One region of the Paenibacillus sp. WC2504 genome, then DNA from elsewhere that is predicted to be linked to it. Evidence: predicted binding sites of a transcription regulator. Region 1 holds the regulator's gene; the other holds the start of a gene.
The links. The regulator CtsR, encoded in region 1, represses protease genes until heat stress. The targets are predictions, from matches to a motif close to ATGGTCAATAAAGGTCAAACA.
Positions count from the first base shown of each region.

Region 2: a site for CtsR is predicted at 3,335-3,355, ahead of clpP (ATP-dependent Clp endopeptidase proteolytic subunit ClpP). Genes of this name have one in related genera too.

Region 1 is NZ_JBQZFH010000001.1:457,846-463,923, reverse strand. Features, by position in the region: gene clpC (ATP-dependent protease ATP-binding subunit ClpC) at 1-536, opposite strand, end outside; gene ACUN27_RS02100 (protein arginine kinase) at 596-1,615, opposite strand; gene ACUN27_RS02095 (UvrB/UvrC motif-containing protein) at 1,682-2,194, opposite strand; gene ACUN27_RS02090 (CtsR family transcriptional regulator) at 2,208-2,669, opposite strand; rRNA gene rrf (5S ribosomal RNA) at 3,603-3,719, opposite strand; rRNA gene ACUN27_RS02080 (23S ribosomal RNA) at 3,785-6,078, opposite strand, start outside.
Region 2 is NZ_JBQZFH010000001.1:7,993,067-7,999,144, reverse strand. Features, by position in the region: gene ACUN27_RS36585 (HPr family phosphocarrier protein) at 1-88, shown strand, start outside; gene ACUN27_RS36580 (stalk domain-containing protein) at 306-2,075, shown strand; gene clpP (ATP-dependent Clp endopeptidase proteolytic subunit ClpP) at 2,614-3,195, opposite strand; tRNA gene ACUN27_RS36570 (tRNA-Arg) at 3,421-3,492, opposite strand; gene ACUN27_RS36565 (sugar-binding transcriptional regulator) at 3,726-4,748, shown strand; gene gap (type I glyceraldehyde-3-phosphate dehydrogenase) at 4,827-5,831, shown strand; gene ACUN27_RS36555 (phosphoglycerate kinase) at 5,968-6,078, shown strand, end outside.

The sequences.
Region 1 (6,078 bases):
AAATGCCCTTCTTTGGCGTATGCGGTCAGATCTCTCGCTAAACCATCCAATGTAGGTGTATTCACATTCTGAGTGTTACCGTGGCTTGGAGACACTGTCTCGCTGCTGCCTAACAATTGAAGCACTTGCTGGCGAGCTTTGTTCAAAGAAACACCTAGATTGTTAAGGACTCTCGCAGCAACGCCTTCACCTTCACGAATTAGCCCCAGTAAAATATGTTCAGTCCCCACATACGTGTGACCTAATTTTCTTGCCTCATCCATGGACAACTCAATGACTTTTTTCGCTCTAGGTGTATACGCAATGTTGGTAGGCTGCTCTTGTCCTCTGCCGATCAGGGATTCGACTTCATCTTGAATTTTTTCAAGACCTAAACCCAAAGCAACGAGTGCTTTCGCGGCGATACCTTCCCCTTCACGAATAAGACCCAACAAAATGTGCTCAGTACCAATATTGTTATGCCCTAAGCGAACTGCTTCCTCTTGAGCCAAAGAAAGCACCTTTTGCGCACGTTCTGTAAATCTGCCAAACATCATAGAGAACACCTCCAAAAGTAGTATATCTATGGAAAACCTAAAGGATGAATCTTAACTGACTATATCCTGCCGAATTTCTCTCGAATCAGCTCGGCCCGGCGCATATCGCGCTCATCGGCGTTCAGCTTCTCGCCAGCGAATTGCTGAAGAAAGCCAGGTTGTGTCATAACCAGCAGTTCATTCAAAACATTAGAAGAAACATTATTGATAATCCCCAAGTCTATGCCTAATCGCACATCCGACAGGCGCTGTGCAGCCTCCTTAGAGTCCATAATTCCTGCATAAGACAAAATACCAAGCGAGCGGTTCACGCGATCAATGATACGCATTCTAGACTCTTGCATCAGCTTATGCCTGGCAGCACGCTCATGCTCAATAATTTGCCTTGCGACACTGTGTAAATTATCAATAATCTCGTCTTCGGATTGTCCTAGCGTAATCTGATTCGAAATTTGGAACAGATTACCTAATGCTTCGCTGCCTTCCCCATATAATCCTCTAACCGTCAATCCAACTTGTGTAACAGCGGATAAAATCCGATTGATTTGTTGGCTGAGCACCAGAGCGGGTAAATGCATCATTACCGAAGCACGAATGCCGGTTCCGACGTTCGTAGGGCAGCTTGTAAGGTAGCCCCTCTTTTCATCATAGCCGTAATCCAGCTGGGTTTCAAAAATATCATCAATCTGGTTCGCCAAGTCCCAAACTTCTTTGATTTGGAAGCCTGGGCACAAACATTGTATGCGAAGATGATCCTCTTCATTGATCATAATGCTGATGGATTCATTTTCGCTTAAAATAACAGCACCATTTCTGGATTCGTTAGCTAAGTTAGGGCTAATTAAATGCTTCTCAACAAGTACCATTCGCTCAAGCTCGTTAAGGTCAGACAGAGGAATAAGCGAAAAATTACTGATCGTCTCCAGCTCATCATTCTCCAGCACGCCGGACAACTGATCCAGTACTTCTTGTGATTGTTGATTGGTAGCCAGCATCGGGTAAGGGTAGTCTCTGAGGTTACGTGCAATACGGATTCGACTGCTGATGACGATATCCGACTCCGGTCCCTCTCCCTTCATCCATTCGCTCAATGCATCTCCTGTAAACCGCTGTAGTGTCACTGGATTCACACCTTCCTTACAAAATCACAATCCGGCAATTTTCTTCTCTATCTCGCGAATTTGGTCCCTGATCTTCGCCGCTTGTTCGAATTCTTCTGCTTCAATGCAGGTCATCATATCCTTCTTCAGCGTATCGATTTCCCGCTTGCATTGGATAATGCCACCGCTTCGTTTGGGGACTTTCCCCACATGTACGGTGTTCCCGTGCACTCTTTTGAACAGAGGATCTAACTTTTCCGAAAAGCTCTGATAACAGGATCCGCATCCAAAACGGCCTAATTTACTAAACTGCGAGTACGTTAACCCACAATTCTCACAACGGATCGCTTGGGACTTCGCGGCGGATAAAGAGGAAGGGTCGAAATCAAGTAATCCTGATAAAAGATTATGAATCGAAAACCCGCCAGATGTCCCAGGAATCATTTCACCCTTCTCGCGGGCGCAATTCTCACAAATGTGGAACTCGTTCTTGTCTCCATTCACAATCTTCGTAAAATGAAGAGTCGCCGGTCGTTTCCCGCATTCCTGACAAATCATTTCAAATGCCTCCTCATCTGCTAAGCAAGGATATCAGCATCGCTTTAAGGATTTTAGCTCGAATTTCATCGCGCAGCGGGAGCTTGAAGGTCAACACGTCTCTGGATATTGCTGCCCGAATTAGATTCGCTTCTCGTGTTGAAATATAGTGGCCCTCCAGCAGCTGGTAAATGAGTCCTTCAGAAGCGACTTGATCTATGTGTGTATGAATCGTGCGAAAAATATGATCCAATATCGATCCATGGCTCTTAAGCTCAATCTTCTGGATACGAATGTACCCGCCACCGCCACGCTTACTCTCCACGAGGTAACCCTTTTCCAGCGTAAACCTGGTACTAATCACATAATTGATTTGAGAAGGCACACACTGGAATTGATCGGCCAGATCGTTTCGTTGAATCTCGATGGCTCCTTCAGAGCTTTGTTGAAGGACATGCTTTAAATACTGCTCAATAATTTCTGATACGTTACGCATCAATTCATCCTCCCAGACTGCTAGAAGTAAATTGACTTTGATTGACTTTGACTTTCTTTGACCTTAACTAGATTATAATCATTTCCTTTCTTTTTGACAAGTGCTGCCGTTAAACATTGGCCGTATATAAGAAAACTGAGCATTTTCACAGCTTACTCTCAGTATTTACAAAAAAACCCCTGCTTAACGTCAGGGACTGTTCCTTTTTTTGGGGTGTAGGCAGTATGCTTTTGAGGGCCCTTTTAGCGAGCGATTAGGGAGTGCTTGGAAAAGCCGATTGTTAAATGCGTAGGAAGAATGCGGGAGGGCTGGCTGTGGCTAATCCAGTATAACTTTGGTGAGACTGTTCTTGTAAAAAGAGCTACCGTCATGGTTCGTACCACTGTCAGGAATTGATACCGGTCAAATGGAGCTTCTAGAGCTTCGCCTCCCCCATAGTTAACTGTAGAAAGTGCAGGTAATTCCACTCCACCACGCCCTTATAGGTAGCTTTAATGTAAAAAGTGCAGCTAGTTTCCGTTGTTTGATCCGTTTGGGGTAGATTCTTGTGAATTTACCTGCACAAAATGCAGGTAATGGGTGAAACAGGCTTGAGGCTATTGATTTTGATGTACTTTCTGCAGCTGAGTAACCTAGCGAGTTACCCTTCTCGAGAGTACGCCGCATCTTGAGCAAGTGGGAACTACGTTCCGCTATTTCTGGCAAAAGCGAGCGATTCACTTGTTAAGGAATCTACGATCCGCTATTCTGTTTGTTTTGGCTAATAGCCTGCCTTTTTAGGTGAAATAAGTGCCCGCAGTTCCAATTAAGCTCTGAAAAGGTCCAAATCTAATCAATTAGCGGTCTATAGTTCTCTTGTGGCGCTTCTTAGAATTGTCGTAGGAGATGCAAAAAAACCTTTCTGAGTTTCTCTCAAAAAGGTTCTTCATCTGTGCTTGGCAACGTTCTACTCTCCCAGAACCCTGCGGTTCAAGTACCATCGACGCTGGAGGGCTTAACGGTCGTGTTCGAGATGGGAACGCGTGGGTCCCCTCCGCCATCATCACCAAACAGTCAAAGCGGTTTGCGCCTTGAAAACTAGATACGAAACGTTTGTAAAGTGTCATTTAGGATTTGTGGTTAAGCCCTCGACCGATTAGTATTCGTCAGCTGCATACGTTGCCGCACTTCCACCTCGAACCTATCAACCTCGTCGTCTACAAGGGGTCTTACATACTGGGAAATCTCATCTTGAGGGGGGCTTCGCGCTTAGATGCTTTCAGCGCTTATCCCCTCCGTACATAGCTACCCAGCGGTGCCTCTGGCGAGACAACTGGTACACCAGCGGTACGTCCATCCCGGTCCTCTCGTACTAAGGACAGCTCCTCTCAAATTTCCTACGCCCGCGACAGATAGGGACCGAACTGTCTCACGACGTTCTGAACCCAGCTCGCGTACCGCTTTAATGGGCGAACAGCCCAACCCTTGGGACCTACTTCAGCCCCAGGATGCGATGAGCCGACATCGAGGTGCCAAACCTCCCCGTCGATGTGGACTCTTGGGGGAGATAAGCCTGTTATCCCCAGGGTAGCTTTTATCCGTTGAGCGATGGCCCTTCCATTCGGTACCACCGGATCACTAAGTCCGACTTTCGTCCCTGCTCGACTTGTAGGTCTCGCAGTCAAGCTCCCTTATGCCTTTGCACTCTGCGAATGATTTCCAACCATTCTGAGGGAACCTTTAAACGCCTCCGTTACATTTTAGGAGGCGACCGCCCCAGTCAAACTGCCCACCTGACACTGTCCCCATACCGGATCACGGTACCAGGTTAGAACTCCGATACGATCAGGGTGGTATCCCAACGGCGCCTCCACCCAAGCTGGCGCTCAGGCTTCAAAGGCTCCCACCTATCCTGTACAGATCGTACCAAAGTCCAATATCAAGCTGCAGTAAAGCTCCATGGGGTCTTTCCGTCTTGTCGCGGGTAACCTGCATCTTCACAGGTATTAAAATTTCACCGGATCTCTCGTTGAGACAGCGCCCAAGTCGTTACGCCATTCGTGCGGGTCAGAATTTACCTGACAAGGAATTTCGCTACCTTAGGACCGTTATAGTTACGGCCGCCGTTTACTGGGGCTTCAATTCATAGCTTCGGAACCGAGGTCCCTAACCACTCCTCTTAACCTTCCAGCACCGGGCAGGCGTCAGCCCGTATACTTCGCCTTGCGGCTTCGCACAGACCTGTGTTTTTGCTAAACAGTCGCTTGGGCCTTTTCACTGCGGCCCCCTCGGGCTATTCACCCTACCGAGGCACCCCTTCTCCCGAAGTTACGGGGTCATTTTGCCGAGTTCCTTAACGAGAGTTCTTCCGCGCGCCTTAGAATTCTCTTCTCACCCACCTGTGTCGGTTTGCGGTACGGGCACCTTCGCCTGGCTAGAAGCTTTTCTTGGCAGTGTGAAATCATGACCTTCGGTACTTAAAGTTTCCCTCCCCATCACAGCCCAGCCTTACGGTTAGCGGATTTGCCTACTAACCAGCCTCACTGCTTGGACGAGCATCCATCAGCTCGCGTCACTATCCTTCTGCGTCACTCCATCGCTCATAACGGCTACGGTGGTACAGGAATTTCCACCTGTTGTCCATCGACTACGCCTTTCGGCCTCGCCTTAGGTCCCGACTTACCCTGAGCGGACGAGCCTTCCTCAGGAACCCTTAGGTTTTCGGCGGATCAGATTCTCACTGATCTTTTCGTTACTTATACCGGCATTCTCACTTGTATGCGCTCCACCTGTCCTTACGGTCAGAATTCAACGTACATACAACGCTCCCCTACCCATGCACATACGTGCAAGCCATAGCTTCGGTGGCGTGTTTAGCCCCGTTACATTTTCGGCGCAGAGTCACTCGACCAGTGAGCTATTACGCACTCTTTCAATGGTGGCTGCTTCTAAGCCAACATCCTGGTTGTCTGTGCAACTCCACATCCTTTCCCACTTAACACACACTTGGGGACCTTAGCTGATGGTCTGGGCTGTTTCCCTTTTGACAATGGATCTTAGCACTCACTGTCTGACTCCCGGATTTAAGTTTGTGGCATTCAGAGTTTGACTGGACTTGGTAACCCTTGGCGGGCCCCGCACCCAATCAGTGCTTTACCTCCACAACTCCACATCCGAGGCTAGCCCTAAAGCTATTTCGGGGAGAACCAGCTATCTCCGAGTTCGATTGGAATTTCTCCGCTACCCCCACCTCATCCCCGAATTTTTCAACATTCGTGGGTTCGGGCCTCCAGTGAGTGTTACCTCACCTTCACCCTGGACAGGGGTAGATCACACGGTTTCGGGTCTACGTCCACGTACTCAAGCGCCCTATTCAGACTCGCTTTCGCTGCGGCTCCGTCTTTTCGACTTAACCTCGCACGGGAACGTA
Region 2 (6,078 bases), 7.5 Mb from region 1:
CTTCATAAGTGCAGAAGGTTCGGATGCAGAGCAGGCTGTAAACGCTTTAGTCACGTTAGTTAGCAAGGAAGAATTGGAAAACCAATAATCCTTCAAAAGCTTCCTTTCGAGGAGGCTTTTTTGCAATTGACCGCTGCTTCGGCAGTTACGGTAAATAAGTGTCAATCTTGTTAACATTTAAATAGACTAGCAACCTTTTTCTCTTGGCGGCGTCTAATGAACGTGGTCAATGAAGGAAAGGGCTATTTGCTTTGCCCTCTATCTCGCATACCTCGCATACTAAGGCAAAAGGAGTTAGAGAGAGAATGAAATGGAATGCTTTAAGGAAAGAAATTACTGTTATGCTCGCTTTACTAGTGTTTCTGGCTAGTGCGATTTCAGCACCAGCAGCGCATGCCGTATCGGCGAGTTCGTCCTTTATTTTACTTTATATCGATAAGTCAGAAGCTTTCGTAAATGAGGACCAGATTCATTTGGAGTCGCCATCTACGATTATCAACGGCAGCACATTCGTTCCTGCCAAGTTCTTGGGCGATACCATGGGCTTCAAGGTAGAGTGGAATAACGATTCCCGGACGATTCAAATGACACCTCCAGGCTACAACATCGTGCTGGATGCTGACCATAAGACAGTTACGACCAATGGCGTGGATACGCCTTTTAACTCGGTTGCTGCGATTGTGAACGGGAAGCTTCTGGTTAAGCTGACATGGCTTGCGGATTACATGGGCGCGAAGTACACGTACAACAGTGAATTGCGTCGCGTAGAGATTGTCCACTTTAAGACGCCTGAGGGCATCTACATTGATCAAGACAGCAATTCCCGACCTGTAGCTAAGTTTGCAACTGCGAAGCCTACTTACCGCCTTGGAGAGCCTGTGAAGTATGTGGACTTGAGCTACGATCCAGATGCGGAAGGCATTGCATCCTATGATTGGGTTGGCAAAGAGGAAGCGTTCTTTAAACCAGGCAAATATCCGGTCACTTTGACCGTGAAGGATCGCCATGGACACGAAAGTAAATTATTCAAAAGTTATGTAACGGTTGAGGACGTACCTTATTTGAACCAAGTAGAGTACCCGATTTATACAGCTCCTGTGGGCAGTTTCATCAAATCGGACTGGGGTACCATCTGGTCCCATTTCAACGAGTTGCCGATGCTTCCAAAGAAATTAACAGAACTGACTGACCGCACATTGCTGGTAAGCGATAGTCCTGAAGAGTTTACGGAAAAAGGCATTCTGTATCAGGACAAAATCAATGGGAAAGCGCGCTTGTATGCTGACCATATCAACGGAACGAAACAAATCATGACGATGGCGATCTTCGCCACGAATAATACGGATAAACCGGTAACGATCAAGACGACGAATAAAGGTGAGGTTTACCCTTCCGTTTATGCTAATTTGATCGGCAGCGAAGCTTCTGTAGACTTCCTGTTGAACAATGTGTACACAGATACAATGACGGTTGCTCCTCATGAGACCTATGTGTATGCGAAGCTTCCAGATTTTTATCCAGGGCAAGGCGTGAATTTGTTCTATGATGTCGAGACAGACGGCGAGTTGCAAATGTCTTTCGCGGTAACGGATCAAAGGTTAACGTCGAATACTGTGAAGGAACTTCCTTTGTTGGCTTTCAATGGTCATGTGAGGGGGACTTTCCCGGTATCTGAAATCAAGTGGGATATTGATGCGGCGAGTTTTGCCAAAACATCGGTGCTGACGATAGGCGATAATAAGACCGACCCGTTCGTCAAAGGTTATGATGTAATGCGCAAGGAGAACGTAGAGAACGGCGGAAACTATGGTGTCGTTTATAAAATCCATTCGGATAAGCCGCGCAAAATGGCCGTTATGATTATGGCCAGAGGCGGCGTGTTCAAAGGTCCGTTCAAAATTAACGGCGAGATCATTCCGGTGCCGAATTCCGGTGTCATTACCGCGTTTGACGGCATGGAAGTGCTGGCTCGCACGACGGGCAAGGAAGACGCGCTGGATATTGAGTTCACGCCTCCGGCGGGCTCAGCGTTCCCGATTGACCTTATTTTCTACCCATTGGATGAGAAAAAGTAAGTATTGTTAAGAGCCTTAGAGATCTTATCGCTTCGCTTGGAAAATCGGAAGATTTTCGGGTGGATAGGAGCCTCTGAGGCTCTTTTTTTGCTTGATGCGGCTTGCAGCAAGTACAGAAGTCAAACGCGCGGCAGGGATTTCGATGTGTAACGGACACACGAGCCGTTTATTCTTTGCTTTTTGACTACAACCGGACAGTTAACGGACTGAGGTGACGTTATTTAGTCGATTTTATCCGTTGCTAGGGCTGTTTATGGTAATAAGCTGCTGTGGGGTCCGTTAAGTCGAATTTGGAGCCTAAAAGAGAGAAATAGAGGCCTGTCATGTCCGTTAAAGAGGAGGAGGTCAGTGAAGTGGAGTAGAAACGGTGGGAAGGAAGAAGGACGAAGGGAAATGAGAGTTCAGTGATCAGGAGTTAGGAATATGGAACAGGAGTTGGAAGTCGAGAGGAAGGAGTAAGAGGTGAGGAGCAAAGACCAATAAAAAAACCAGCCGCAAGGCCGCTCAATAGCGCAGTTATGCAAGCTGGTTATTTTTATTAGACGCGCTCGATTACTTTATCGATGAGTCCGTATTCGGCTGCTTCTGCAGCACTCATGAAATTGTCGCGGTCTGTGTCTTTTTCGATGCGTTCGAACGTTTGTCCTGTGCGCTCTGCAAGGATTTTGTTCAGGTTATCTCTCATTTTCAAAATACGCTTCGCGCGAATTTCGATATCGGAGGCTTGACCTTCAGCGCCGCCAAGCGGTTGGTGAATCATGACTTCGCTGTTCGGAAGCGCGTAACGCTTGCCTTTGGCACCAGCGGTTAGCAGGAAGGCGCCCATCGAAGCAGCCATACCAACGCAGATCGTGGAGACATCCGGCTTGATGAACTGCATCGTGTCGTAGATCGCCATACCGGCTGTGATGGAACCGCCAGGGCTGTTAATGTATAGCGAGATATCTTTATCAGGATCTTGTGCGGCCAAGAAAAGTAACTGAGCAATGATGGAGTTTGCCACAACATCGTTGACACCCGTGCCTAAGAAAATAATGCGGTCTTTCAGCAAGCGAGAGTAGATGTCATATCCTCTTTCACCGCGTGCGTCCTGTTCGACGACCATAGGGATAAAACTCATGAGAATGACCTCCTTGGGGTGGGTAGATGGTTTAAAAGATTGGTGCCTGGGGCCAATGTCATGCTATGAGTTATGAAATTGATCTCCCGAGTACATACTATTTACAGTATCTACAAGTATGATAACGAAAAAACCTTCGAAGGTCAAGGAAGGTCAAACTAACAACAAAAAAAATCAGTCGAACGACTGATTTCTCTGATATTTCTCTCATTTCCATGTCATTTACGCGCCCGAAAGGAATCGAACCTTTATCTCAGGCTTCGGAGGCCTACGTCATATCCATTGGACCACGGGCGCATGTTTCAAAAAAGCGAAGCAAGGGTTATTATATGTCACCTCCGCGCAAAAAGCAATACCGTAAGCCCTTACAGCACATTTTGTTGAAATTGTTTGAACAATTGTTGAATGTTAAAGCGTTATTGGTTATAATAAACGTGTAAGGCCATTTTTTTTCACCCGGGTGGGACGCAAAATGTATACCCGGGACATAAAACGTCCATCACTGGATCAGGAGCGTCGAACGTCGTTATATGAGAGAAATTCTAGACATTCAGAAAAAGCTCTTGCCGGATCTCATGGACATCATGAAGAAGCGATACTCGATTCTGCATCATATCTTAGTCTCTGGTGTTGTCGGACGTAGAACGTTAGCTTCTTCGCTCGATATGACGGAGCGGGTGCTCCGCGGAGAGGTAGACTTCCTTAAGGAGCATGGGCTTTTGGAATCGGACGCCTCTGGGATGAAGATCAGTGAGTCCGGCCGTCAACTGCTCGAAGATATGCTGCCAATCATTAAGATCGCTTTTGGATTGACGGATTTGGAAGAAAGCATCGCGAAAGCGTACGGTCTCTCGCAAGTCATTGTGGTTCCTGGCGATACGGACACTTCGGTCTTCACGAAGAAGGAGCTTGGACGCGCCGGCGCAGCGGCACTGCGCAAATATGTGGCCAAGGGCGACATTATTGCAGTAACCGGCGGCTCAACAATGGCGCAGATTGCGAATAACCTGACGATTTCCTCTTCCATGAAAGGCAATTGGTTCGTACCGGCTCGCGGTGGACTCGGCGAAAGCGTGGATATGCAGGCGAATACGATCGCCTCTATTATGGCCAAGAAGACAGGCGGGAAATACAGACTGCTTCATGTGCCGGATCATTTAGGCGAGGAAGCGTATCAGACGCTTATCCAAGATCCGCAGATTCAGGAAGTTGTTGACGCTGTTCGCAGTTGTCGCATCGTAGTTCACGGTATCGGAGATGCTATGGTCATGGCTCGAAGGCGCAAGGTGGATGCCGAAACGACTCGCAGCTTGCAGGACGATGGCGCTCTGGCAGAGGCATTCGGGTACTATTTTGACCGCCAAGGAAATGTCGTGCACAAGATGCCTACAGTCGGGCTTCGTCTGGAGGATCTGCAGCGGACAGAGGTCGTGATTGGCGTAGCAGGCGGCAAAAGCAAGGGTGAAGCGATCGCCTCCGTTCTAAGGCACGGGCAAGAAGATGTGCTGGTAACGGATGAAGCGGCGGCACTTGAAATTATGAAACATGTGTAAGTGGACATCATAACGTGGGCTTGTACCAGCTGCGTTTTGAAATAAATAAATCTTTTTTAATCTTAGGAGGAATTCGCTATGGTAAAAGTAGGTATTAACGGTTTCGGACGTATTGGTCGTAACGTGTTTCGCGCAGCTTTGAACAGCTCAGAAGTACAAATCGTTGCAGTAAATGATTTGACTGACGTTAAAACACTGGCTCACTTGCTTAAATATGACACAACTCACGGTAAACTAGACGCAACAGTTGAAGCTGGCGAAGGCGAATTGATCGTTAACGGTCGTTCCATCAAAGTTTTTGCTGAGCGTGACCCTGGGAACCTGCCATGGGCATCTGTAGGCGCAGAAATCGTTGTTGAATCCACTGGTATCTTCACAGCGAAAGAAAAAGCATCCCTTCACTTGAAAGGTGGAGCTAAGAAAGTTATCATTTCCGCTCCTGCTTCCGACGAAGATATCACAATCGTACTTGGCGTAAACGAAGACAAATACGATCCAGCAGCTCACACAATCATCTCCAACGCATCTTGTACAACAAATTGCTTGGCTCCTTTCGCGAAAGTTATCAACGATAGCTTCGGAATCGTAAAAGGTATGATGACAACTGTTCACTCTTACACAAATGACCAATCCGTGCTTGACGTTCCTCATAAAGACCTTCGTCGTGCTCGTGCAGCAGCTGAGAACATCATTCCTTCCAGCACTGGTGCAGCAAAAGCAATCGGTCTGGTTCTTCCAGAACTTAAAGGCAAATTGAACGGTATGGCTATGCGTGTTCCTACACCTAACGTATCCGTAACTGATTTGGTTGTTGAACTTAAAGTTAACGTAACAGTTGACGAAGTAAACGCAGCTCTGAAACAAGCTTCCGAAGGCCCTCTTAAAGGCATTCTGAACTACACAGAAGAGCCGCTTGTATCCAGCGACTTCAATGGTGACCCAGCATCTTCCACAGTTGATGCATTGTCCACAATGGTAGTTGGCGACAACATGCTGAAAGTAGTTTCCTGGTACGACAACGAGTGGGGCTACTCCAACCGTGTAGTTGACTTGGCTGCTTTCATCGCTAAAAAAGGTCTGTAATTTCATACAACACACACTAACAACCACATGAAGAGGAGAAGCGATTCTCCTCTTTATGTGCGATTGTTGCCTATATAAGTTGATCGGAAACAGGAAGTACGGAAGTAAACCATACACGTTCAGGAGGCTTTAACTTATGAGTAAGAAAAGTGTTCGCGATGTTGAAGTAGCTGGTAAAAGAGTATTCGTTCGCGTTGATTTCAACGTACCTGTAGAGAATGGTCAAATCACGGATGATACACGAATC